4 regions of the Shinella sp. BE166 genome follow, and region 1 is predicted to be linked to each of the others. Evidence: predicted binding sites of a transcription regulator. Region 1 holds the regulator's gene; each other region holds the start of a gene.
What was found. The regulator LexA, encoded in region 1, represses DNA repair genes until DNA is damaged. The targets are predictions, from matches to a motif close to TGTTCNNNNTGTGTTCNG.
Positions count from the first base shown of each region.

Region 2: the regulator LexA is predicted to act here: its motif matches at 1,690-1,707, upstream of J2Y63_RS23465 (DUF3072 domain-containing protein).
Region 3: the regulator LexA is predicted to act here: its motif matches at 1,724-1,741, upstream of J2Y63_RS05950 (DNA polymerase IV).
Region 4: the regulator LexA is predicted to act here: its motif matches at 3,741-3,758, upstream of J2Y63_RS23235 (ATP-dependent helicase).

Region 1 covers NZ_JBPEHL010000006.1:314,390-320,078, forward strand. Annotated here, with positions in the region: gene J2Y63_RS17870 (ComEC/Rec2 family competence protein) at 1-1,291, shown strand, start outside; gene lexA (transcriptional repressor LexA) at 1,272-1,991, opposite strand; gene J2Y63_RS17880 (molybdopterin molybdotransferase MoeA) at 2,101-3,324, opposite strand; gene moaC (cyclic pyranopterin monophosphate synthase MoaC) at 3,324-3,818, opposite strand; gene trpC (indole-3-glycerol phosphate synthase TrpC) at 3,818-4,633, opposite strand; gene trpD (anthranilate phosphoribosyltransferase) at 4,642-5,664, opposite strand; gene J2Y63_RS17900 (SurA N-terminal domain-containing protein) at 5,682-5,689, opposite strand, start outside.
Region 2 covers NZ_JBPEHL010000011.1:21,876-27,564, forward strand. Annotated here, with positions in the region: gene J2Y63_RS23455 (DNA topoisomerase IB) at 1-804, opposite strand, end outside; gene J2Y63_RS23460 (DUF72 domain-containing protein) at 890-1,591, opposite strand; gene J2Y63_RS23465 (DUF3072 domain-containing protein) at 1,724-1,939, shown strand; gene J2Y63_RS23470 (hypothetical protein) at 2,041-2,319, shown strand; gene J2Y63_RS23475 (SMC-Scp complex subunit ScpB) at 2,309-2,635, opposite strand; partial or broken gene J2Y63_RS23480 (IS6 family transposase) at 2,961-3,119, shown strand; gene J2Y63_RS23485 (WGR domain-containing protein) at 3,210-3,371, shown strand; gene J2Y63_RS23490 (helix-turn-helix transcriptional regulator) at 3,389-4,180, opposite strand; gene J2Y63_RS23495 (hydantoinase/oxoprolinase family protein) at 4,277-5,689, shown strand, end outside.
Region 3 covers NZ_JBPEHL010000002.1:408,199-413,887, reverse strand. Annotated here, with positions in the region: gene J2Y63_RS05965 (PleD family two-component system response regulator) at 1-790, opposite strand, end outside; gene J2Y63_RS05960 (response regulator) at 807-1,178, opposite strand; gene J2Y63_RS05955 (DUF3572 domain-containing protein) at 1,320-1,619, shown strand; gene J2Y63_RS05950 (DNA polymerase IV) at 1,745-3,091, shown strand; gene J2Y63_RS05945 (L,D-transpeptidase family protein) at 3,222-4,535, shown strand; gene J2Y63_RS05940 (tetratricopeptide repeat protein) at 4,593-5,573, opposite strand; gene J2Y63_RS05935 (TetR/AcrR family transcriptional regulator) at 5,661-5,689, opposite strand, start outside.
Region 4 covers NZ_JBPEHL010000010.1:221,925-227,613, reverse strand. Annotated here, with positions in the region: gene J2Y63_RS23255 (efflux RND transporter permease subunit) at 1-945, opposite strand, end outside; gene J2Y63_RS23250 (efflux RND transporter periplasmic adaptor subunit) at 945-2,114, opposite strand; gene J2Y63_RS23245 (cyclase family protein) at 2,414-3,235, shown strand; gene J2Y63_RS23240 (carboxymuconolactone decarboxylase family protein) at 3,284-3,697, shown strand; gene J2Y63_RS23235 (ATP-dependent helicase) at 3,800-5,689, shown strand, end outside.

The sequences.
Region 1 (5,689 bases):
CTTCGGGCGATCGGCCATCAGCCTGCGCAATGTCGCGCTCTCGGCGATCCTCATCCTGCTGGTGACGCCGTCGGCCGTCACCAATCCCGGTTTCCAGATGTCCTATGCGGCGACATTGGGGCTTGTCGCGGGCTACGCGGCCTGGCGCGAGCGGCCGATGCGGCGGGAGAGCCGGGGAGGGCCGTTGCAATTGTTCGGCGGTTCGCTCGGCCGCTTTTTCGGCGGGCTCATGCTCTCCTCGCTGATCGGCGGTTTTTCCACGCTGATCTATTCCATCGGCCATTTTCATCGCATCCCCGCCTATGGCCTCGCGGGCAACCTTCTGGCGATGCCGGTGATCAGCACGATCGTCATGCCCTTCGGCCTCATCGCCGTGCTGCTGATGCCGTTCGGCCTCGATGCCATCCCCTTCGCGATCATGGGCAAGGGCATCGAATGGATGATCGCGCTTTCGACCTGGGTCGCAAGCTGGAAAGGCGAAATCGTCACCGGTCAGATTCCGCAGTCCGCTTTCCTGCTGATCGGTCTCGGTGGCGGCCTGGCCTGCATCCTGCGCACCCGGCTGCGCCATGCCGGCACGCTGCTCGTCGCGCTCGGGATCGTCATAGCTTGCTGGCCAGACGCACGCCGTGCGCCGGAAGTGCTGGTCTCGGAAGACGGCCGTCTCGTGGCGATCCGGCGGGGTGAAACCGTTGCGACCAATCGCGCAAGGCCGCCGGATTTCATCTATGCGCAATGGCGGCGCGCTCTGCGGCTCGGCGATCTCGTCAAGCCGGAGATGCGCAAGAGCGAAGGGCTGACGGTAGAGGATGCCGCCGCACCCGCTGAAGGGACTGAAAAGCAGAGGAAACCGCGCCGCAAGGCGGACCGGCAGAAGGCAAAGGACGCCATGGCATCCGCCCTGGCGGAGGCTGGAAAAGGCACGGGCTTCATCTGCGAAACAAAGGCATTCTGCGCTGCGGTTTCGCCGAGCGGCTGGCGGATCGTCACGCTGGAAGACCTCGCCTTCCTCGGAACCGCCTGCGATGCCGCCGATCTCGTCGTCGTGCCGCAGGCCCTGCGGCTGGAGGCATGCCGCTCCGGAGCCCGGCTGATGACGGCCCGCCATCTGCGGCGCACAGGCGCCCTGGAAATCCAGCCCGGCGCCGAAAAGGCCCCTTCAACACTTTCTGAAGCCGAGATCACGCCCGCCGTCGAAACTCTCGACCGGCCCTGGTCCCGCCACCGCACCTATGATTGGCGCAGCGGCACCTTCGAGGCCGAGACGGCGCTCAATGATAGCGGCGAATGAGGCCGACGAGCTTGCCCTGGATCTTGACGCGGTCCGGGCCGAAAATGCGGGTCTCGTAGGCCGGGTTTGCGGCTTCGAGCGCAATGGAGGCGCCCTTGCGGCGGAAGCGCTTCAGCGTCGCCTCCTCGTCGTCGACGAGTGCCACGATGATCTCGCCCGGATTGGCGGTGGTGGCGTTGCGGATGATCACGGTGTCGCCGTCGAGAATGCCGGCCTCGATCATCGAGTCGCCCTTGACCTCCAGCGCATAATGATCGCCGTTGCCGACCATTTCGGCCGGCACCATGATTTCATGGGTGTTGTTCTGGATGGCGGAGATCGGCACGCCGGCGGCGATGCGTCCCATGACCGGCACGGAGACCGAAGACGACATGTCCGCTTGCGGCGTGCGCTGCACGGGGGCGGCCGGCACCGGCTGCTTGCCGCGGCTGCCCTCGATGACGGCCGGCGAAAAACCGCGACGCGGCTGGAGGCTCGGCGAATAGGCTTCGGGAAGCTTGATCACTTCCAGCGCCCGCGCCCGGTTGGGCAGGCGGCGGATGAAGCCGCGCTCCTCCAGCGCCGTGATGAGGCGATGGATGCCGGACTTGGAGGCGAGGTCGAGCGCATCCTTCATCTCGTCGAAGGAGGGAGGAATACCGGACTCCTTCATCCGTTCATGAATGAACAGGAGAAGTTCCTGTTGTTTCCGCGTGAGCATGGCCCCTCCACCGAGAATCTTGAAACAATCCAGAATCGTGAAACAAATCCAGAACAGACACTATCTGTTCCATATGTGTTCCGCAAGGCCTTGGAAATAATAATATTGTTCAGGCGGAGGGTTCGCGCAGGAGGAGTACTTCGCAAGTATCGCCTTCTGGCACGGCCGGGGCGTGCGGCGGGCGGATCAGCAGGCCTTCCGATTCGGCGAAGACCTTCATCATCGACGAATCCTGCTTGCCGAAGGGGGTGACGCGCAGATCGCCGGCCGGTCCCCGCGCTATGCGGGCGCGGATATAGTCCTGCCGCTGGTCGTTTTCCTTGAGCGGCACGGCGGCGACGGCCGGGTGCCGGCGGTTTTTCGCGGGCAGGCGGGCGAGGCGGCGCACCAGCGGCTCCAGGAAGAGCAGCGAGCAGACGAGGCTTGAGACCGGGTTGCCGGGCAGGCCCAGCACCTGGATATCCCCCAGCCGGCCGACCATCAGCGGCTTTCCCGGCCGCATGGCGATGCGCCAGAAATCGAGTTCCATGCCGGCCTCGCCGAGCACCGGCTGCACGAGGTCGAAATCGCCGACGGAGGCGCCGCCGAGCGTCACGAGCACGTCGATGTCGAGTGTCAGTGCGTTGCGCACGGCCGCCAGGATCGCCTGCTTGTCGTCGCCGACGATGCCGAGGTCGATCACCTCCGCGCCGGCCGCCCGGGCGAGCGCCGAAACGCCGTAGGTGTTGGAGGCGATGATCTGGCTGGCGCCGGGCGGTGTTCCGGGCGGGACGAGCTCGTCGCCGGTCGCAAGCACCGCGATTCGGGGGCGGGCGTAGACGGCAAGTGTCGGATGGTTCATCGCGGCGGCGACGGTCAGGCGGCCGGCATCGAGCACGGCGCCGGCCTTCAGCACGGTCTCGCCTTCGGAAAAATCCTGCCCGCGCGGGCGCACATGGCGGCCTTTTGGCGTGAGGAAGGTCGTGCGGATGCGGCCGTCGTCCAGCTTCTCCGCATCTTCCTGCAGAAGCACGGTATCGGCGAAGGCGGGCAACGGGGCGCCCGTGAAGATGCGTACGGCCTCGCCGGGGCCGGCAGAGCCTTCGAAGGCGTGGCCGGCGGAGGAGAGGCCGACGACCTTCAGGATGGCGCCGAGCGTCGCGATATCCGCGTGGCGGACGGCGTAGCCGTCCATGGCGGAATTGTCGAAGGGCGGCTGGGTCAGGCGTGCGGCGATGTCTTCGGCGAGGACGCGACCTTGCGCTTCATGCAGGGAAACCGTCTCCGTCCGCTGTGTCGGCTTGGCCCGGGAAAGCAGGCGGTCGAGGGCATCGGCGACGGGGAGGAGCGACATCAGGCGTTTGCCCGCTTGTAGTCGCCGGAGCGGCCGCCGGATTTTTCGACGAGCCGGATGCCGCCGATCTCCATTTCGCGGTCGGCGGCTTTCGCCATGTCGTAGATGGTGAGGCAGGCGACGCTGACGGCGGTGAGCGCCTCCATTTCCACGCCGGTGCGGCCGGTGAGCTTCGCCATGGCCTCGACGCGCAGGCCGGGCAGCGCATGGTCCTCGCGGATTTCGACGGCGACCTTGGTGAGCATCAGCGGGTGGCAGAGGGGGATGAGGCTCGACGTCTGCTTGGCGGCCATGATGCCGGCAAGGCGGGCCGTGCCAATCACGTCGCCCTTCTTGGCGTCACCCTTGAGGATGAGGTCCAGCGTCGCGGGTGCCATCCGGATGAAACCTTCGGCAACGGCGATGCGCACCGTCTCGGCCTTGTCGCCGACATCCACCATGTTGGCTTCGCCGGAGGCATCGATATGGGTCAGCGTGGCGGCCTTTTCGGCCATCATTCGGCCGCCAGCATGCCGGCGGAACCGGTCAGCAATTCGCGGGTGGCGGCGGCCACGTCGTCCTTGCGCATCAGGCTTTCGCCGACGAGGAAGGTGGAGATGCCCACCTTGCCGAGGCGTTCACAATCCGCATGGGTGAAGATGCCGCTTTCGCCGATGAGCAGGCGGTCGTCGGGCACCATGCCGGCGAGCTTTTCCGACACGGCGAGGTCGACCTCGAAGGTCCGCAGGTTGCGGTTGTTGATGCCGACGAGCTTGGATTTCAGCCTGAGCGCCCGTTCCATCTCCGGTTCGTCGTGCACTTCGATCAGCACGTCCATGCCGAGCGAGAACGCGGCATCCTCCAGCATCTTCGCATCGTCGTCGCTGAGCGACGCCATGATGATGAGGATGCAGTCAGCGCCCCAGGCGCGGGCTTCCAGCACCTGGTAGCTGTCGAACATGAAATCCTTGCGCAGAGCCGGCAGCGCGCAGGCCTGGCGGGCGGCGGTGAGGAATTCGGGCGCGCCCTGGAAGCTCGGCGTGTCCGTCAGCACCGAGAGGCAAGCGGCACCGCCGGCCTCATAGGCCTTGGCGAGCGCCGGCGGATCGAAATCCGGGCGGATGAGGCCTTTGGAGGGACTTGCCTTCTTGATTTCGGCGATCAGGCCGAAACTGCCGGCGGCTTTTCTGGCCTTGAGGCTCGCAAAGAAGCCGCGCGGCGGCTCCTGGTCGCGGATCTGGGCGCGAAGTTCGGCGGGGGCCACGCGCGCCTTGGCGGCGGCGATTTCTTGCAGCTTGTAGGTTTCGATCGTCTTCAGGATATCGGTCATGGCCAATCCTACTCCGCATGGCCTTCGTTGGAAACCGAAACGAGGCGTTCGAGTACCGTGCGGGCGCGCCCGCTTTCCAGCGCTTCGGTTGCCTTCGCCATGCCGTCCTTCAGCGTTTCCGCCTTGCCGGCGATGAGGAGGGCGGCCGCGGCATTGGCGAGCGACACGTCGCGATAGGGCATGTGCGCGCCGCCGAGCACAGAGAGGAGGGCGGCGGCATTGTGTGCGCCGTCACCGCCGCGGATGTCGTCGAGCGTCACCTGGGGCAGGCCGAAATCGGCGGGCGTCAGCTCGAAGGTACGGATCTTGCCGTCTTCCAGCGCTGCGACCTGCGTGGTGCCGGTCGTGGTGATTTCATCGAGGCCGGAGCCGTGCACGACCCAGATGCTCTCGGAGCCCAGATCACGCAGCACTTCGGCCAGCGGCACCAGCCATTGCGGCGCGAAAACGCCGAGGAGCTGGCGCTTGACGCCGCCGGGGTTGGAGAGCGGCCCGAGCAGGTTGAAGATGGTGCGCGTGCCGAGCTCGACGCGCGACGGGCCGACATGTTTCATCGCCGGATGGTGTAGCTGCGCGAACATGAAGCCAAGGCCGGCGTCGTGCACGCAGCGGGCGATCTCTGCGGGGCCGATATCGAGCTTCACGCCGAGGCAAGAAAGCGCATCCGCCGTGCCCGCCTTGGAGCTCAGCGCCCGATTGCCATGCTTGGCGACCGGCACGCCGGCGCCGGCAGTGATGATCGCGGCGAGCGTCGAGATATTGTAGGTGCCCGTGCCGTCGCCGCCCGTGCCGACGATGTCGATGGCATCCGCCGGAACCGTGACCGGCAGCATGCGGGCGCGCATCGAGCCGACGGCACCGTAGATCTCGTCGACGGTTTCGCCGCGCACGCGCAGCGCCATCAGGAAGCCGCCGATCTGCGAGGGCGTGGCGGCGCCGGACATGATGATCTCGAAGGCGCCGCGGGCGTCCTCGCGGTCGAGCGCGTTGCCGGCGGCGACCTTGGCGATATAGGATTTCAGGTCGGACATGCGGTTCCTGTCTTCCTCTATCGAG
Region 2 (5,689 bases), on a different contig from region 1:
AAGGGCTTCAACCGCCATGCAGGTGGCACCCCATGTCCGGAATTGCTTTGAACTGAATTCCTCGCCGGTGATTTCGCGGATATATGAATTCACGTCGTGCGAAGAGATAGGTCTGCATTCGCCCTCATCGCAAACATATTGAAATAGGTGTTGGCCGGGCAGTTCCTGGAGCTTTCGGACGACGTTGGCAATGCGACGATCGCTGTGAGAAAGGTTCCATTCCTTGCCCGACTTCCCCTTAAAGCGGAACTTAAGGCTCCCACCTTCGACCTTGACATGGCGGTTGCGCAGGGTCGTCGCTCCATATGACTTGTTCGCCTCTGCATACGCGGCGTTACCGACGCGGATGTACAGGTTGTCGAGCATCCACACTACGGTAGCCAAGGCCTTATTCATTGTCAGGCCGCGAGAGCGTAAATCTATCTCAACCCGCTCACGGAGGTCTGGCAGGCGATCGGCGAAGTCGGTGAGCCGTTCGAACTTGGCTTTTCCACGATGCGCGTGCCAGTCAGAATGGTAACGATACTGGCGACGGCCCCGTGCATCCTTGCCGATCGCCTGGAGATGAGAAAACGGGTTAGTTGAAATGATGACATCGGTGTAGGCCGGCGGTATCGCTAAGGCGTTCAATCGAGAGATCTCGGCAGCTTCCGTGATCCGTCGCCCGTCCGGTCGGTAGTACATGAAACCTCTGGCGCCCCACTTACGGGTGATGCCGGTCTCTAATCCAGGAACGTACACCAAGCCTGATGCCAGTTTGGCTTCCGCGGCAATCGTGTCGATTTCAGTGAGGGTCTGGTTCATTTCGCCATAACTCCCGGAGAATTATGCTGTTCCTTCACGTCAGCTTAATCTCTTCGATCACTGCCATTCTCGCTGCGGCGATCTGCTATCGCTTCAGATGGAAATCTACCATCGTCAGCGCGTTTTCGATCGCTGCCCCGGAGGCGGTATTGTCGAACACGCACCAGCCATCCGCCGCCAACAGGTCTGAGAAACGCCTGATCTCCTCATCGGTATAGCTCGAGTAATAGATCTTCGGCTTGCCGTGGAGACGAACGTATTTTGGCGGTGTGTCGAAATCCTCCGTCGGCCAGACCCGCGCCGGATCGGCAAGAACTCGATCGATCGCGTAGCTCTTCAGCAGATCCCGTGCCTCGGCCGACGCCCAGCTCGTGTGGCGTACCTCAATCACGATCGGTCCGTCATCGGCATTCCGTACTGTATTGAACGCGCTGTCGAGCGCGTCCGCGTCGAAGGCCAGTGACGGCGGCAGCTGGCAGAGCAGCGGTCCTCGTTTCTCGCCTAGCGGCGTAATATCTTCAAGGAAGGTGCCGAACGGCTCGGCGATGTCTTTCATCGCGTGGGTGTGGGTGATGTCCTTGGGGATCTTGACCGCAAACCGAAAGCTGTCCGGCACGGATTGCGCCCACAGCGCGAAGGTCGATGCCTTGTGCCGACGGTAGAAGGTCGAATTGATTTCGACGCCATCGAACACCGATGCATATCGGGTGAGGCCACTTCCTTCCTGCGCAAACCGGTCGGCCACCTTTTTCGGGATGGACCAGGCGGCGGTGGCGATGATCGGCAATCGTCTTCTCCTCGACTTGCGAATGCGCAAGCGAAACGAGGGGCCGACAGCGGAGTTCCATGCAGCGACTGAGCAGCCACCGGAACCATCGGCCACAAAAGAACGTTTGCAGAACAAAACCAGGAGAACCTTATGAGTGAAAACCCGAAAACCGATACCTCGTCCAACACACAGAAAGATCCAGACGACTGGGTCAGCGGCGACGAGCCGATGACCGGCGCTCAGCGCTCTTATCTGAAGACACTGTCGGAACAGGCGCATCAGCCCGATGCCTACGCCGAGGACCTGACTAAGGCCGAAGCGTCAAAACGGATCGACGAACTCAAGAAGTCACTCGACCTGGAGTGACGCGCAGCCGCCGGTAGCAGATGGTGTATGGCGTGGGGTGCTACACGGAACTTTTGTGCGCTGCAGCACTTATCGATCGTCAACCGCGAAAGGACGCAACCATGTCAGATCTGAAGCTTGGTGAACCGATTCCTACAGGCATTGCCGGTATTGAACCTGTCAACATCGCAGAGGTGCAAGACGCCGCCGAGACGGTCGTACAGCCTTTCCAGGAGACCGTAAGCAGCACCGCGGTCTCCCACTCCAATGGCCCTTTATTAGATCAGTTGCTGTTGTTTCCGATGAAGCTCGGCCTGTCGATGGCGCTAGCCTCCACAGCGATGCTAGTCAGTCCAGCGCTGATGGCCAAGCGGATTGAAACGGCCGGCATCACTCAGTAAACGACGACTCGTCGTTCGTCCCGTTCTCCCCGCCTTCCGAGGCGGCGATTTCGTTTTTTAACTGCGTGTCGGCTGAGCGGGCCGGTATCCTCGAGCGCCTCGATGTTAGGCAGGTTAAGCAGCCAAAAGCAGAGAGGAAATGGGGGGTTGTCACGTAGGTGTACGGCGCCCCGGGCGTCGGACGAGGCGGTCCGGAACCGATGAAACCCGCGCCGCGTAGATCGGCGATGGTGTCGCCGCTGACTTCCTTGCCAAAAATCCTCGACAGCTGTCGGCGGTCGACCGGCTGAAAAGGTCTCACCGCCATCAGCACCATCACCTTGAACTCCGACGCCCCCGTTGCCGCGCCCCGCCTTGGAGCAGTTGAGACCCGTATCGCGGCCGGTCACGCGAACGCGTTCGATGGTGCCAGCCGCCTGCGGGCAAGACCGGCGGCGAAGGCGGCATGGGATTCGGTCAGATCGTGTGCTCGCGGCCGTGCCCAGCTTGGCAGGCGGGGCGACTAGTTCGGCGTCGTCGTAACGTATCGACCGGGCGGATCCATACCGAGAAGCTTAAACGGTACGCGCGGTTTAGGCCAGCATACAAACGCAAAACTGCACGCATTGACACCTTCCTTACATAACCGATAATCTTGCACTATGAAACGCTTCAAGACGAGGCGGCATCTACAACGCTTCGTCTCCATCCATGACCCGATTGCCAACTTGTTTTACATCCTCCGCCACGACATCTCCGGCCATCATCGCGAATTGCGTTCCTCGGCGATGAAACTGTGGGCGAAAATCGCCCGCGCGTGACCGACAAACTCGGCCGGCGTCATGGCCTGTCCTCGTTGCCGTTAAGTTGACGATGCCACATGCAGCGCTTCTACCGGCTGGACGCGCGACCTGTTCGGCACGGCGCTGCTGGTGCGCGAATGGGGCCGCATCGGCGTCTTTTCCCGCGAGCGGGTGGAGGCGAAGCGGAGTTTGGCGGAAGCGTGGCGGGATGCGGAGCGGCTGGCGATGCGGAAGCGCCGGCGGGGGTATGTGCCGGTCGGGGATTGTTGACACCTGTCAACATCCCGTCAATGCGGCTGGCTGCGGTGGAAGAAGTGCAGGAACAACTCCCGCTCGGTGGTGATGTCGAGTTTTTCGTAGATGCGGGCGCGGTGGTTTTTCACCGTGCCGGAGGCGATGCCGAGGCGGGCGGCGATGGTGGCGGTGGGGTGGCCGTTCAGCACCAGCTCGACGAGTTCGAGTTCGCGGGCGGACAGTTCCGGCCAGAGGGCGGCGGCGATGACCGGGCCGTTGGCCGGCACGGCGCCGGGCGCCGTGGGGGTGGCGCTGCGGCTGTAGGAGGGCTGGCGGGTTTTGGTGTCGAGCGCATGCAGGGCGGCGAAGACGGAGAAGCGTTCGTTCAGCAGGTCCACATCGGCATCGCGAAAAGGCTGGCGCGAGCGGTCGAGGAAGATGCCGAGGCACCAGTCGTCGCCGTCTTCGAGCAGCACGCCGATCTCGTCGCAGATTTCCGACTGGGCGAGGAACTCGGCGATGTAGCGGCCGCGTTTCATGCGGTCGCTGGCGAGGCTCTTCAGGGGCACGATGCCGGTGCGCCGCTCGCCGCGCCAATGGGCGTAGAAGGGATCGAAGACATAGTAGGTTTCAAGATACCGCGCGACCATCTCTTCCGAATAGCCGCGGTGCTTGACGAATTCCGGCCGGCGGGTCGCCGAATAGCGCGTGACGGTGATGAGGTCGGGCGAGACGACGGCGCCGATCATGTCGATCAGCCGGTCGACGTGCTCGTCCGTTCCCGTCGCGGCGATCGCGACGGCAAGGTTCTGCCAAAACTCTGCGCGCATGCTCTGATCTAGCATCCCCCTGCCCCGCCGTCATTGTGCCTTTCGGCATATGGCGCCCCGCCCTTGCCCGAGCCTAGTCTTCCCCCATCGAAAGTCTCGGAGGGCAAGGACTTGGAAAACCCGATTGTGATTGGCATCGACGCGGGCGGCACCATGACCGACACGATCCTCGTCGATCGTCATGGACACTTCAAGATCGGCAAGGCGGCAACGACGCCGAAAGACGAGGCGGAGGGCTTTGTCGCCTCCTCCCTTGACGCGGCCGAGGCCTGGGGCATTTCGCTGGAAAGCCTGTTTTCCGGCGTCGACGTCGTGCTCTATTCCGGCACCGGCATGCTCAACACGCTGCTGTCGCGCACCGGCCGCAGGCTGGGCCTCATCACCACCAAGGGCATGGAAGACATGATCCTGATGGGCCGCGGCTTGCAGGCCTGGGCGGACTATTCCTATGCCGACCGGCTGCACGCCGTCACCCACCATCACCCCGATCCCCTCGTGCCGCGCCGGCGCACGCACGGCGTGACGGAACGCATCGACCATTTCGGCGATGTCGTGCTGCCGCTCTACGATGCCGACGTGGTGAAGGCCGCCCGCGCGCTGATCAAGGACAAGGTCGATGCGATCTGCATCATGACGATCTTCTCCCATGTGAACCCGGTGCATGAGAAGCGCATCGCGGAAATCTGCCGCGAGGAGGTCGAAAAGGCGGGCGCCGAGATCACCGTCTATACCAGCCACGAGGTGCGCCCGGTCATCCGCGAACAGTCGCGGCTGAACTCGGTGCTGATCGAGGCCTATGCGACGTCACGCGGCCGCAAGCAATTGCGCGGCATCGAGGATGCGTCGAAGAAGTACGGCTTCAAATATGGCGTGCAGACGCTGCTCTCCTTCGGCGGGCTGACCTCGATCAACCACCCTCGCCTGCACGAGACGATGATCTCCGGCCCGATCGGCGGCATTCTCGGGGCGGCCTATATCGGCAAGCTGATCGGCAATGACTCGCTCATCTGCTCCGACATGGGCGGCACCTCCTTCGACATGGGCGTCATCTCGCGCGGCCAGACCCGCATAGAGAACGAGCCGCTGATGGACCGCTTCAAGCTGAACGTCCCGACGCTGCATCTCGATACGATCGGCGCCGGTGCGGGCATGATCCTGAAGGTCGATCCGCTGACCCGCAAGATTTCGCTCGGGCCGGAAAGTGCGGGCTCCGATCCGGGACCGATCTGCTTCGACCGCGGCGGCACCGAGCCGACCATTGCAGACTGTGACGCCATCCTCGGCCGGCTCAATCCGGATTATTTCCTCGGCGGCAAGGTCAAATTGCAGGTCGAGAAGGCGCGCGCCGCCTTCAAGGAGAAATGCGCCGACCCGCTCGGCGTCGGCGTGGAGGAAGCGGCCGAAGGCATGATCGAGATGCTGGAGGCGGATGCCAACAATGCGCTGCGCCGCGTCATTTCCGGCCAGGGCATCCACCCGTCGGAATTCACGCTGCTCTCCTATGGCGGCTCCGGCCCGCTGCAT
Region 3 (5,689 bases), on a different contig from region 1:
CGATCAGCTCGTTCGGGTCGATCGGCCGCATCAGGTAATCCGTCACGCCGAGATCGAGCGCGCGCACGATCAGGTCGTCATGGCCCTGCTCGGCGATCAGCAGGAGCGGCAGGAAGCGCGTGCGTTCCAGCGAGCGCAGCTGCGAGCACAGGCGCAGCGGATCGTAGTCGTCGAAATTGGCGTTGACGATCACCAGCTCGTAGTTGCTCTCGGCCGCCTGGAAGAGGGCCGCCTGGGGATCGGACGTGCAGGTGACGTCGGCGATCGGTTTCAGCGCACGCGAAATTCGCTCCTGCGAGCTCGCGCGGCTATCGACGAGCAGCACGTCGCCCGCCTCGTCGCCCATGACGTTGTCCAGCCCCTCCTCCATGGAGATGGCGCGGGCGGTCGCCGCGCGCATGCGCAGCTCGTCCGTCAGCGTCTTCAGCCGCACCAGGCTCTTCACCCGCGACATGAGCTGGAGGTCGTTGACCGGCTTGGTCAGGAAATCGTCGGCGCCGGCCTTCAGGCCGCGCACGCGGTCCGACGGCTGGTCGAGCGCCGTCACCATGACGACCGGGATATGCGACGTGCGCGGATTGGCCTTCAGCCGCTCGCAGACCTCGAAACCGTCGATGCCGGGCATCATGATGTCGAGCAGGATGAGATCGACCTGGGTCCGCTCGCAGATCGACAGCGCTTCGTAACCATTGTCGGCCGTCAGCACGTCGAAATATTCCGCGAGAAGCCGCGCTTCGAGCAGCTTCACGTTGGCCGGAATGTCGTCGACGACGAGGATGCGTGCTGTCATGGCCCTGGTCTCTACCTCATGCGTCGCCGAGATAGGTCTTGATGGTTTCGATGAATTTCGGAACGGAGATGGGTTTCGAGACGTAAGCCTCGCAGCCACCCTGCCGGATGCGCTCCTCGTCGCCCTTCATCGCAAAGGCGGTGACGGCGATCACGGGGATGACATGGAGCTCGTCGTCCTCCTTCAGCCACTTGGTGACTTCGAGGCCCGAAACCTCCGGAAGCTGGATGTCCATCAGGATCAGGTCCGGGCGATATTTGCGCGCGAGATCAAGGGCTTCCATGCCATTCCTGGTCTGGATGGTGGTGTAGCCGGACGCCTCGATGAGGTCCCGGAAGAGCTTCATGTTCAGCTCGTTGTCCTCGACAATCATCACTTGCTTGGGCATTGTGCGTCCCTGTTCCTCTCACCGGCCTTGCAACCCTCCGGAAGATCGATAAGTTGCGGCAAAGCCGAAATCACCCAGCCTGACCGCAGCCACGTTAGCGGCACTTGGTTGATTAAAAGGTAAATTTCCCGAGGGAAAACGATGAAAAGCCAAAAAGATACACCCGCGACGGCGGAGGCGGAAGCAACCGCTGTCGCCATCCTCGGCTGGATCGCCGGCGAGCCGGAATTGCTCTCGCGTTTCCTCGCGCTGACCGGCGTCGCGCCCGCGGAAGTGCGCAACGCCATCAACGATCCCGGCTTTCTCGCCGGCCTCGTCGACTTCCTGATGGGACACGAGCCGACGCTGCTCGACTTCAGCGCGGCGACGGGCATCACGCCGGAGACGGTCGTGCGCGCCCACGCGATCCTCTCTGGACCATATGGCGACACCGATTTCTGAGGGAATAAACCGGGTGTGCGACACCGCGCGTCCAGCCTGTGCGTCGTCATGCTTTCAGCCCCGGTTCCTCTTGAGACTCTTTAACTTAAGCATTAATGTCGCGATGTTCAATATTTGTTCCATTCATGAGCACCGCCACACAGCTTTTTCCGGGCTTCTGTCGTGACTGCCTTTCCGGGCAGCCGGCCGATCTGCGTCGTTGCCGCGCCTGCGGCAGCCCCCGTCTCGTCTATCATGACGAACTTTACGACCTGACGCTCGCCCATATCGACTGCGACGCCTTCTATGCCTCGATCGAGAAACGCGACAATCCGGAGCTTGCCGACAAGCCGGTGATCATCGGCGGCGGCAAACGCGGCGTGGTCTCCACGGCCTGCTACGTCGCGCGCATCCACGGCGTGCGCTCGGCCATGCCGATGTTCAAGGCGCTGGAAGCCTGCCCGAACGCCGTCGTCATCAGCCCGAACATGGAGAAATATGTGCGGGTCGGCCGCGAGGTGCGCACCATGATGCAGGAGCTGACGCCGCTCGTCCAGCCGCTCTCCATCGACGAGGCCTTCCTGGAATTGCGCGGCACGGAGCGCCTGCACCACGATCCGCCAGCCCGGGTGCTTGCGCGCTTTGCGGAGCGCGTCGAGAAGGAGATCGGCATCACCATCTCGATCGGCCTCTCCTACTGCAAGTTCCTCGCCAAGGTCGCCTCGGACATGCGCAAGCCGCGCGGCTTTTCCGTCATCGGCGAAGCGGAGGCGCTCGACTTCCTGCGGGACAAATCCGTGCGCCTGATCTGGGGCGTCGGCAAGGCCTTTGCCGAGACGCTGGAGCGCGATGGCATCCGCACCGTCGGCCAGCTTCAGACCATGGAGGAAACCGACCTGATGCGCCGCTATGGCGTCATGGGCAAGCGCCTCTTCAACCTTTCGCGCGGACAGGACGACCGCGAGGTTCATCCGAACGACGCTGCCAAGAGCGTTTCGGCCGAAACCACCTTCTTCGACGATATTGCGGGTTATGACGAGCTGGTCACGCATCTGCGCCGCCTGAGCGAGAAGGTCGCCTCGCGGCTTCGGAAATCCGGCATTGCCGGCTATACGGTCGTGCTCAAATTGAAGACCGCCGACTTCAAGGGCCGCACGCGCAACCGCAAACTCGAAGACCCGACCATGCTCGCCGACCGGATTTTCCGCACGGGGCTCGACTTGCTGCGCAAGGAGGTGGACGGCACGAAGTACCGGCTGATCGGCATCGGCGTCACGGAGCTTGCCGATCCCGGACGCGCCGACCCGCCGGACCTCGTCGATCCCGCCGCCAGCCGCCGTGCTGCGGCGGAAGCCGCGATGAACACGTTGCGCGACAAGTTCGGCAAGGCGAGCGTTGAAACCGGCTATACGTTCGGCAAATCCGGCCCCGAACGCTTTCACGAAAAGTTGACCTTCAAATCCGCCGGGAAAACTGACACCCCCACCGAATAAATCCCGAAGAACCAGCGTTCTGCATTGCATCGGGTTGGCACAGATCGGGGGATCGCCAGCTGCATCAAGCCTTCTTTAAACTGGATGCACTAAGCTCCCCTTCGGTTTGTATTGCGTACGGATGGGTTACATGAAGTTTCGCCTCGCTACTGGCATGAGCATATTGGGCCTGATGCTGAGCTGCGCCACGGCGCTCGGCGGAACGCTCGAAGGTCCCCTCCAGATCATGGTGTCGAAGGACCTGCAGGAACTGAAGATCTATGATGGCGGCGTGATCGTCGCCACATCGCGCGTCTCCACCGGCAAGGCCGGCCATTCGACGCCGACCGGCATCTTCTCCATCCTGGAAAAGAAGCGCACGCACTTCTCCAACCTCTATGACAGCGCGCCGATGCCCTTCATGCAGCGACTGACCTGGTCCGGCATAGCACTGCACGCCTCCAACAGCGTGCCCTCCTACCCCGCCTCGCATGGCTGCGTGCGCCTGCCGAACGATTTTGCCAAGACGCTGTTCAGCGTCACGCGGCGTGGCGGCCATGTGCTGATCACCGACCGCGAGATCGCGCCGCAGCGCATCGTGCATGCTGCGCTGTTCAAGCCCGTCGTCGTCGTGCCGGATACGCCGCTCCTGTCGGAAGCGGGCCTGCGCCCGTCGCTCATCGAGGCCGGCGACAAGAGTGTCGAGGTGGCGATGACCGATCCGAAGCCGGAGATCGTCACGCCCATCGTGCAGAAGACCGAACAGGACCCGATCCGCATTCTCGTCACGCGGCGCGGCGAGCGTGAAATGCTGGTCGATCTCCAGCGGCTGCTGACCTCGCTCGGCTACGACGCCGGCATTCCCGACGGCCTGCACGGCAAGCAGACGGTCACAGCCATCCGCGCCTTCCAGCTCGCCGAGGGCCTGACGGAAGACGGCGTGGTCTCGCCGGAACTGGTCGCCGCCGTCTACGCCAAGGCGGGCAAGGGCACGCCGCCGAACGGCCAGATCCTGGTGCGCCAGAAATTCAAGCCGCTGATCGAGGAGCCGATCACCATCCGCAATCCGGAAATCGCGCTCGGCACCCATTTCCTCATCGCCCGCGAGGTCGATGCCGACAAGGGCAAGGCGGAATGGTACGGCGTGAGCATGGACAACCAGCTCCCGCAGGGCACGCTGAAACGCCTCGGCATCACCACCGAGGCCGACGCTTCCGCACCTGATGCGCTGACGAAAACCCTCGACCGCCTCGACATTCCGGAAGATATGCGCAACCGCATTTCCGGCCTGATGGGCGAAGGCGCCTCGCTGTCGATCTCCGACACGGGCCTCGCCCCCGAAACCGGCGACGGTACGGATTTCATCACGGTCACCCGCAAGGTGCAGAAGGCGGACGCCTCGATCGTCCAGGGCGGCAAGAAAAAGAAAAAGAAGAAGGTCTCGTCGGTCACGGTCGTCAATTAACCCGCGACCTCTGGCGCAGCATAGGGCCACCGGGAACCGGTGGCTCTTTTCGGGCGGTCATTCGCCGAGGCGCTGCAACAGTTCCTCATAATCGCCTTCGGCCGTCGCCAGCCACGCCGTGTCGCCAGCGGCGCGCAGACGCTCGATCCTGCTTTGCATGAAGGATTTTGCGTCGTCCATCCGGCCGAGCTCGTAGGCGAGCACGCCGCGTTGGAACAACATGTCCTGTATAGTTTCGAGGTCGTCCTCGGCCTCTGCGATCTCCAGGACACGGATAAGGTACGGCTCCGCCTCCTGCTTGCGGCCCATGGCATGCAGATTTTGCGCAAGGTTGGTGAGCACGGTTTTCAGCTTCGGGTGGCTCTTGCCGAAAAGCCGCTCGCCGCGCGACAGCACATCCTTGTTGAGTGCCAGCGCTTCCTCGTAGCGCTTGGCCTCGTGCAATTGGAAGGCCTGCTTCTCCCGCACGCCGGCGCGCTGGTCGTCGCTATATCCGGGGTAGACGTCAGCAAGCAGCGCGGCCTTGCCATATTGCTCGGCGGAAAGCGCGTGGCTGGCGCTGTTGCCGGGAATTGTCGCATAGGCGCCCAGCAGCTCCGCATGAACATAGCGGTCCATCAGCCGCCGGCCGAGCGGACGATCGTCCCCCTCGCTCAAGGTCGCCAGCTCCTCCAGGGCCGCAATGCCGTCTTCATAGCCGAGAAGCGCCGAACGTACCGTGACACGGCCCACCATCGAGAGAATTTCCCGCCGCTCATCGAGAAGCTCACGCTTTTCACCGACATAGCTGCGGAGCACCTTCAGTTCGGCCATGGCCTCCGTGCCGCTGAACTGGACCTCTTCGTCGTCGAGCCGGCTGCTCATCAAGGCAACCCGTTCGCGCAGCTGTGCATCATCGGTCGGCGCGCCCAGCGCCTCGATGGTGACGGTGGTGCGATCGGCCATGGCGATGGACGGGAGGCCGGCGACGGCGAACAGGCAGCACAAGACAGCAGTTCGTAATCGCATCCGTTTCCCCGGCTCCCTGTTCGTCGGCAACAGGTCAGGAATTTGTGGCCCTGACCCCGAAGGTCAAGGGTGGGCCTGCCGCTTCCACGCCCGTAAACAAAAATTTCACAAACGTCGTCAGGCCGGCCGGGCGAGAAGGCCCGTCG
Region 4 (5,689 bases), on a different contig from region 1:
GAACTGCGCCACCATCTGCTTCACGCCGGCGGAAATATCGAGCGTGTTCGACTGCGCCTGACGGATGATGCCAAGCCCGATGCCCTGGCGCCCGTTGGAGCGCAACGCCGTCGAGCCCTCGTCCGGCCCCATCGTCACCATGGAGACGTCGCCGAGGCGCACGCGGTTCTTAATGATGAGGTTCTCGAAATCGGCCGGGGTCGCGAGGTCGGCAGTCGCGCGAACCGTGATGTCCTGGCTCTGGCTCTTCAGCGAGCCGGCCGGCACGTCGAAGGCGGCGGTCGCCAGCGCATTGCGCAGGTCCGCGACCGTCAGGCCGCGCGCCGCAAGCTTCGACTGATCGACATCGACGCGAAAAATCTTCTCCTGGTCGCCGTAGACGGCAACGTCAGCAACGCCCTCGACCGAGGCGAGCCGGTCGGTAATCTCGTTTTCGGCCAGCAGCGTCAGGTCTTCGAGCGATTGCGTATCGGAGGTCAGCGCGAGCCGCATGATCGGCTGGCTATCGGCATCGGCCTTCACGACGCGCGGTTCGTCCGCGCCATCGGGAAGCTGGTTTGCCACGCGGCCGAGCGCATCGCGCACGTCGTTTGCCGCCTGGTTGACGTCCGTCGTGTCGGAGAATTGCAGGGTGACGCGGCTGCGCTCGAAGGACGACTGCGAGGAAATGTCCTTGATGCCCTGGACGCGCGAGACCGCCCCTTCGATCACGTCCGTCAGTTCGCGGTCGACCGTTTCCGGCGAAGCGCCGTCGAATTCCGTCGAGACGCTGATGACCGGCTGGTCAACGGAGGGAAGTTCGCGGATTTCGACGCCGTTGAAGGCGGCAAGGCCGGCAACGACGATCAGCGTGTTGAGCACGAGGGCGAAGATCGGCCGGCGAATGAAAAGCGCGGTAAAACCCGCCTTGCCGGATTCGTTGACGCCGTTCCCCTCGCCCGACATTACGTACCCTCCGTCACGGAGGACGTCACCTGGCCGTCCTGCTCGGCGGTGCGCACCGCGCCGCCCGGCCGCAGCGTCTGCACGCCCTCGGTGACGATCTGGTCGCCCTCGCCGATCTCGGCCTTGATGAGCACCTTGTCCGGGTTGCGCTGGATGATGTGGATCGGCACGCGCTCGACCTTCTCGCCCTTGACGCGCCAGACATAGGAGCCTTCGGCGCTCCACTGCACGGAGAGCGGATCGACGCTCGGATAGAGATCACCGGCAAACTGCATGGTCACCTGGAAGGACATGCCGGCGCGCAGCAGGTCCTCGGGATTTTCGATGCGCGCACGCACGCGCAACGTCCGGCTCTCCTGGTCGATGCGGTTGTCGATCGCCTGTACCTTGCCGTTGAAGGTTTCGCCCGGCCGCGCGACCGCGGTCGCCGAGACGTCGCCGCCGACGCGTATGCTCGTCGCGAACCGCTCCGGCACCCAGTAGTCGACGAGGATTTCCGAGCGGTCGTCGATGCGGGCGATCGCCGTGGTGGTGGTGACGTAATCGCCGGCATTGACGGAGATGATGCCGACCACGCCGCCATAGGGCGCAGTGATATCGCGGCGGCGCAGCGTCAGTTCGGCATTCTGCAACACCAGTTCGGCCGCCTTCAGCGCGGTCTCGGCATCCTGCAATTCGGCGACGCTCATGGAGGACTTGATGCTCTGGACGCGCTTCAGCTTCTGCTGCGCGCTTTCGCGCGCCACACGCGCCTGGTCGGCGGCAATGCGCTGCTCGTCGCTGTCGAGGCGGGCGATCACCTGGCCGTGCTCCACCCGGTCGCCGGATTCGACGAGCACTTCGGTGAGGTTGCCGGTGGCGTAAGGTGTCACCGTGACGGTGCGGATCGCTTCGCCGTCGCCGATGGCGTTCAGCCGGTCGTTGACGACGGACATGGCGACGGGCTTGGTGGCGACGAGCACCGGGCCACCGCCGAAACCGCCGCGGCGGCCGCCTTCGCGGCCCCCCTCGGTCTGGCCTTCACCGGCCGGCGCGATGGCTGCGACGAGCGTGCCGGGGAGGCCCGCGGCCTCCAGCATGTCGTTCGCCCCGGGCACGAAGCGACCCCAGAGCAAGACCCCGGCCGAAATGACGCCGAGGCTTATGAGGAGCTGTTTCCAAACCCGCATGCAATCTGTCTCCGATGGAAGCGAACCGTCACCTGTTGCAGTGCGACATAGACCAAGTATCCCGCTTTGCAAATGAACGGGCAATGAAAGAATACGATCATTACCGAAATGTAAGATTGGCGGTCTGTTCTGTTACCGAAATGTAAGAAAAGGTGGAGAAATCTTCCCTCGCCACCCCCTATCCGAGCATGCGCGTGACTGGACCGATCCGGTGCGTGTGATAGCTTTCTTGCGCCAGTATGGCCGAGCCTTATTTCAGTATTGTTTCATCAACGCATTCACCGACAGGGGGAAGAACCATGTGCGACGCCTGCGTCATCGATACCGTCAAGAACCGCATGCTTTCGAGAAGAAACTTTTTCCGTGCCGCCGCTGCGGGCGCCGCAACGGTTGCGGCAGCCAGCTCCGGGGCGCTGAGCCCGGCGCTGGCGCAAGCGCCGAGCAAGGCGACGGACCTCACCCATGAACTCTACGAGGAGTTTCCGACTTTCTTCGGGCAGCAGCAGTTCTGGCGCGAGCAGAAGTTCAACTACAAGGAACACAAGTTCAATCTCTTCGAACTGCGGGTGAACGAGCACACCGGCACCCATGTCGATGCGCCGCTGCACTTTTCGGAGGACGGCAAGTCGGTCGCCGAAATTCCGGTTTCCGACCTCGTCGTGCCGCTCGCCGTCATCGATATCCGCGAGAAGGCGGCGGCGAACGCGGATGCGCAGCTGACGCCGGACGACATCAAGGCCTGGATCGCCGCCAATGGCGACCTGCCGGAAAAGGCCTGCGTGGCGCTGCTCTCCGGCTGGGACAAGCACCTCGGCACCGATAAGTTCCGCAATGCGGACGCCGAGGGCAAGATGCACTTCCCCGGCTTCCACGTCGAAGCCGTGCAGTATCTGGCGGAAAACTCCAGCGCCGTGGGCATCGCGGTCGATACGCTCTCGCTCGACTACGGCATCTCGCCGGATTTCGCGACACACTATTCCTGGCTCGCCTCGGGCCATTGGGGGCTTGAAGCGGCCGCCAATCTGGACCAGCTTCCGGCCAAGGGCGCGACCCTCATCGTCGGCGCGCCAAAAGTGCGCGGCGGCACGGGCGGCCCTGCCCGCGTGTTCGCACTGGGCTGACCCCATTGGCCGGCGGCTTTCCCGCCGGCCTTTTTTTCCGGAGGAACCATGAGCACCGTCAAGCCAGCCGAAGACATCGAAGCCGATCCGCGCGTCAAGGCGGTGTTCGACGACATCCGCGCCACCCGCAAATCGGACTTCGTCAACAATATGTGGCGCTACCTCGCCTTCGACCCGTCGCTTCTGGAGCGCACCTGGGCGGAGGTGAAGGCGGTGATGGCGACACCCTCGACGCTCGATCCGCTGGTGAAGGAATTGCTCTATATCGCCGTCTCGGTGACGAACGGGTGCAGCTACTGCGTCCATTCCCACACGGCCGCCGCCAAGGCCAAGGGCATGACGGATGCGCAATATGCCGAACTGCTCGCCATCGTCTCGCTTGCCGGCAAGACGAACCAGCTCGCCACCGCTTTCCAGCTGCCCGTGGACGCCGTCTTCGATGCGGACCGCGCCACGCCCTGAAGGGCGCGGCTTTCCACAATCTTCTGGCCAATGTTTTTCCCCGCGGAATAAAAGCAGAACGGAAAACTGGTCTTTCGAGACCGAATCACTACATTGAGCCGCATGATCAGCGGTTACGACGACATTCCCTTCTTCGACGAGGACCCGCAGCTTTCCGGAAAGCCCCCGGCGCCAAAGGAAAAGCCGGCGGGTGGTATCGCCGCGCGCGCCATGGCGGCCCGCGATGCCCACCGCGCGCCGGACTACCTCTCCGGCCTCAACCCGGAGCAGCGCGAGGCGGTGGAGACGCTCGACGGCCCGCTGCTGGTGCTCGCGGGCGCCGGCACCGGTAAGACGCGCGTGCTGACCACCCGCATCGCCCATATCCTGGCGACCGGCCGCGCCTATCCAAGCCAGATGCTGGCCGTGACCTTCACAAACAAGGCCGCGCGCGAGATGAAGGAGCGCATCGGCCTCCTCGTCGGCGGCGCTGTCGAAGGCATGCCGTGGCTCGGCACCTTCCACTCGATCGGCGTGAAGCTGCTGCGCCGCCATGCCGAACTCGTCGGCCTGCGCTCCGATTTCTCCATCCTCGACACCGACGACGTCGTGCGCCTGATCAAGCAGATCATCCAGGCCGAGGGCATCGACGACAAGCGCTGGCCGGCCAAGCAGTTCGCCGGCATGATCGACGGCTGGAAGAACAAGGGCCTCGATCCCGCGCAAATCCCCGAAGGGGACGCCCGCGCCTTCGCCAACGGCAAGGGCCGCGAACTCTACATCGCCTACCAGAACCGCCTGAAGACGCTGAATGCCTGCGATTTCGGCGACCTGCTGCTGCACCCGATCCGCCTGTTCCGCGCCAATCCGGATGTCTTGGCCGAATACCACCAGAAATTCCGCTATATCCTCGTCGACGAGTACCAGGACACCAACACCGCCCAATACATGTGGCTGCGCCTGCTGGCGCAGCGCCCCAAGGGCACGCCGCAGAACGTCTGCTGTGTGGGCGACGACGACCAGTCGATCTACGGCTGGCGCGGCGCGGAGGTGGACAACATCCTGCGCTTCGAGAAGGATTTCCCGGGCGCCCGCGTCGTCAAGCTGGAGCGCAACTACCGCTCGACGGCCCATATCCTGGGCGCTGCCGGCCACCTGATCGCGCATAACGAGGACCGGCTGGGCAAGACGCTCTTCACCGACCGCAAAGATCCTGACGACGACAAGGTCGTCGTGCATGCGGCCTGGGATTCCGAGGAAGAGGCGCGTGCCGTCGGCGAGGAAATCGAGCAGCTCCATCGCAAGCAGCACAAGCTCAACGAAATGGCGATCCTGGTGCGCGCCTCCTTCCAGATGCGCGAGTTCGAAGACCGTTTCGTCACGCTCGGCATCAACTACCGCGTCATCGGCGGCCCGCGCTTCTACGAGCGGCTCGAAATCCGTGATGCCATGGCCTATTTCCGCCTGGTCAGCCAGCCGGCCGACGACCTCGCCTTCGAGCGCATCGTCAACACGCCGAAGCGCGGCCTCGGCGACACGACGATCCGCAACCTGCACGACTATGCCCGCGCCCGCGACATACCGATGCTCGCCGCCGCATCCGACATCATCGAGACCGACGAGCTGAAGCCGAAGGCGCGCAAGGCGCTGTTCGACGTCGTCACGGATTTCCGCCGCTGGCAGTCGCTCCTGGAAACCATGCCGCACACCGACCTTGCCGAGCAGATCCTCGACGAGAGCGGCTATACGGCCATGTGGCAGGCCGACAAGTCGGCGGAAGGACCGGGGCGCCTCGACAACCTCAAGGAACTGATCCGCTCGATGGAAGCGTTCGAATCCATGCGCGGCTTCCTCGATCACGTCTCGCTGGTCATGGATGCCGAGCAGAATGCCGAGCTCGACGCCGTCTCGATCATGACGCTGCACTCGGCCAAGGGCCTCGAATTCGAGACCGTCTTCCTGCCCGGCTGGGAAGAAGGCCTGTTCCCGCACCAGCGCGCGCTCGACGAGGGC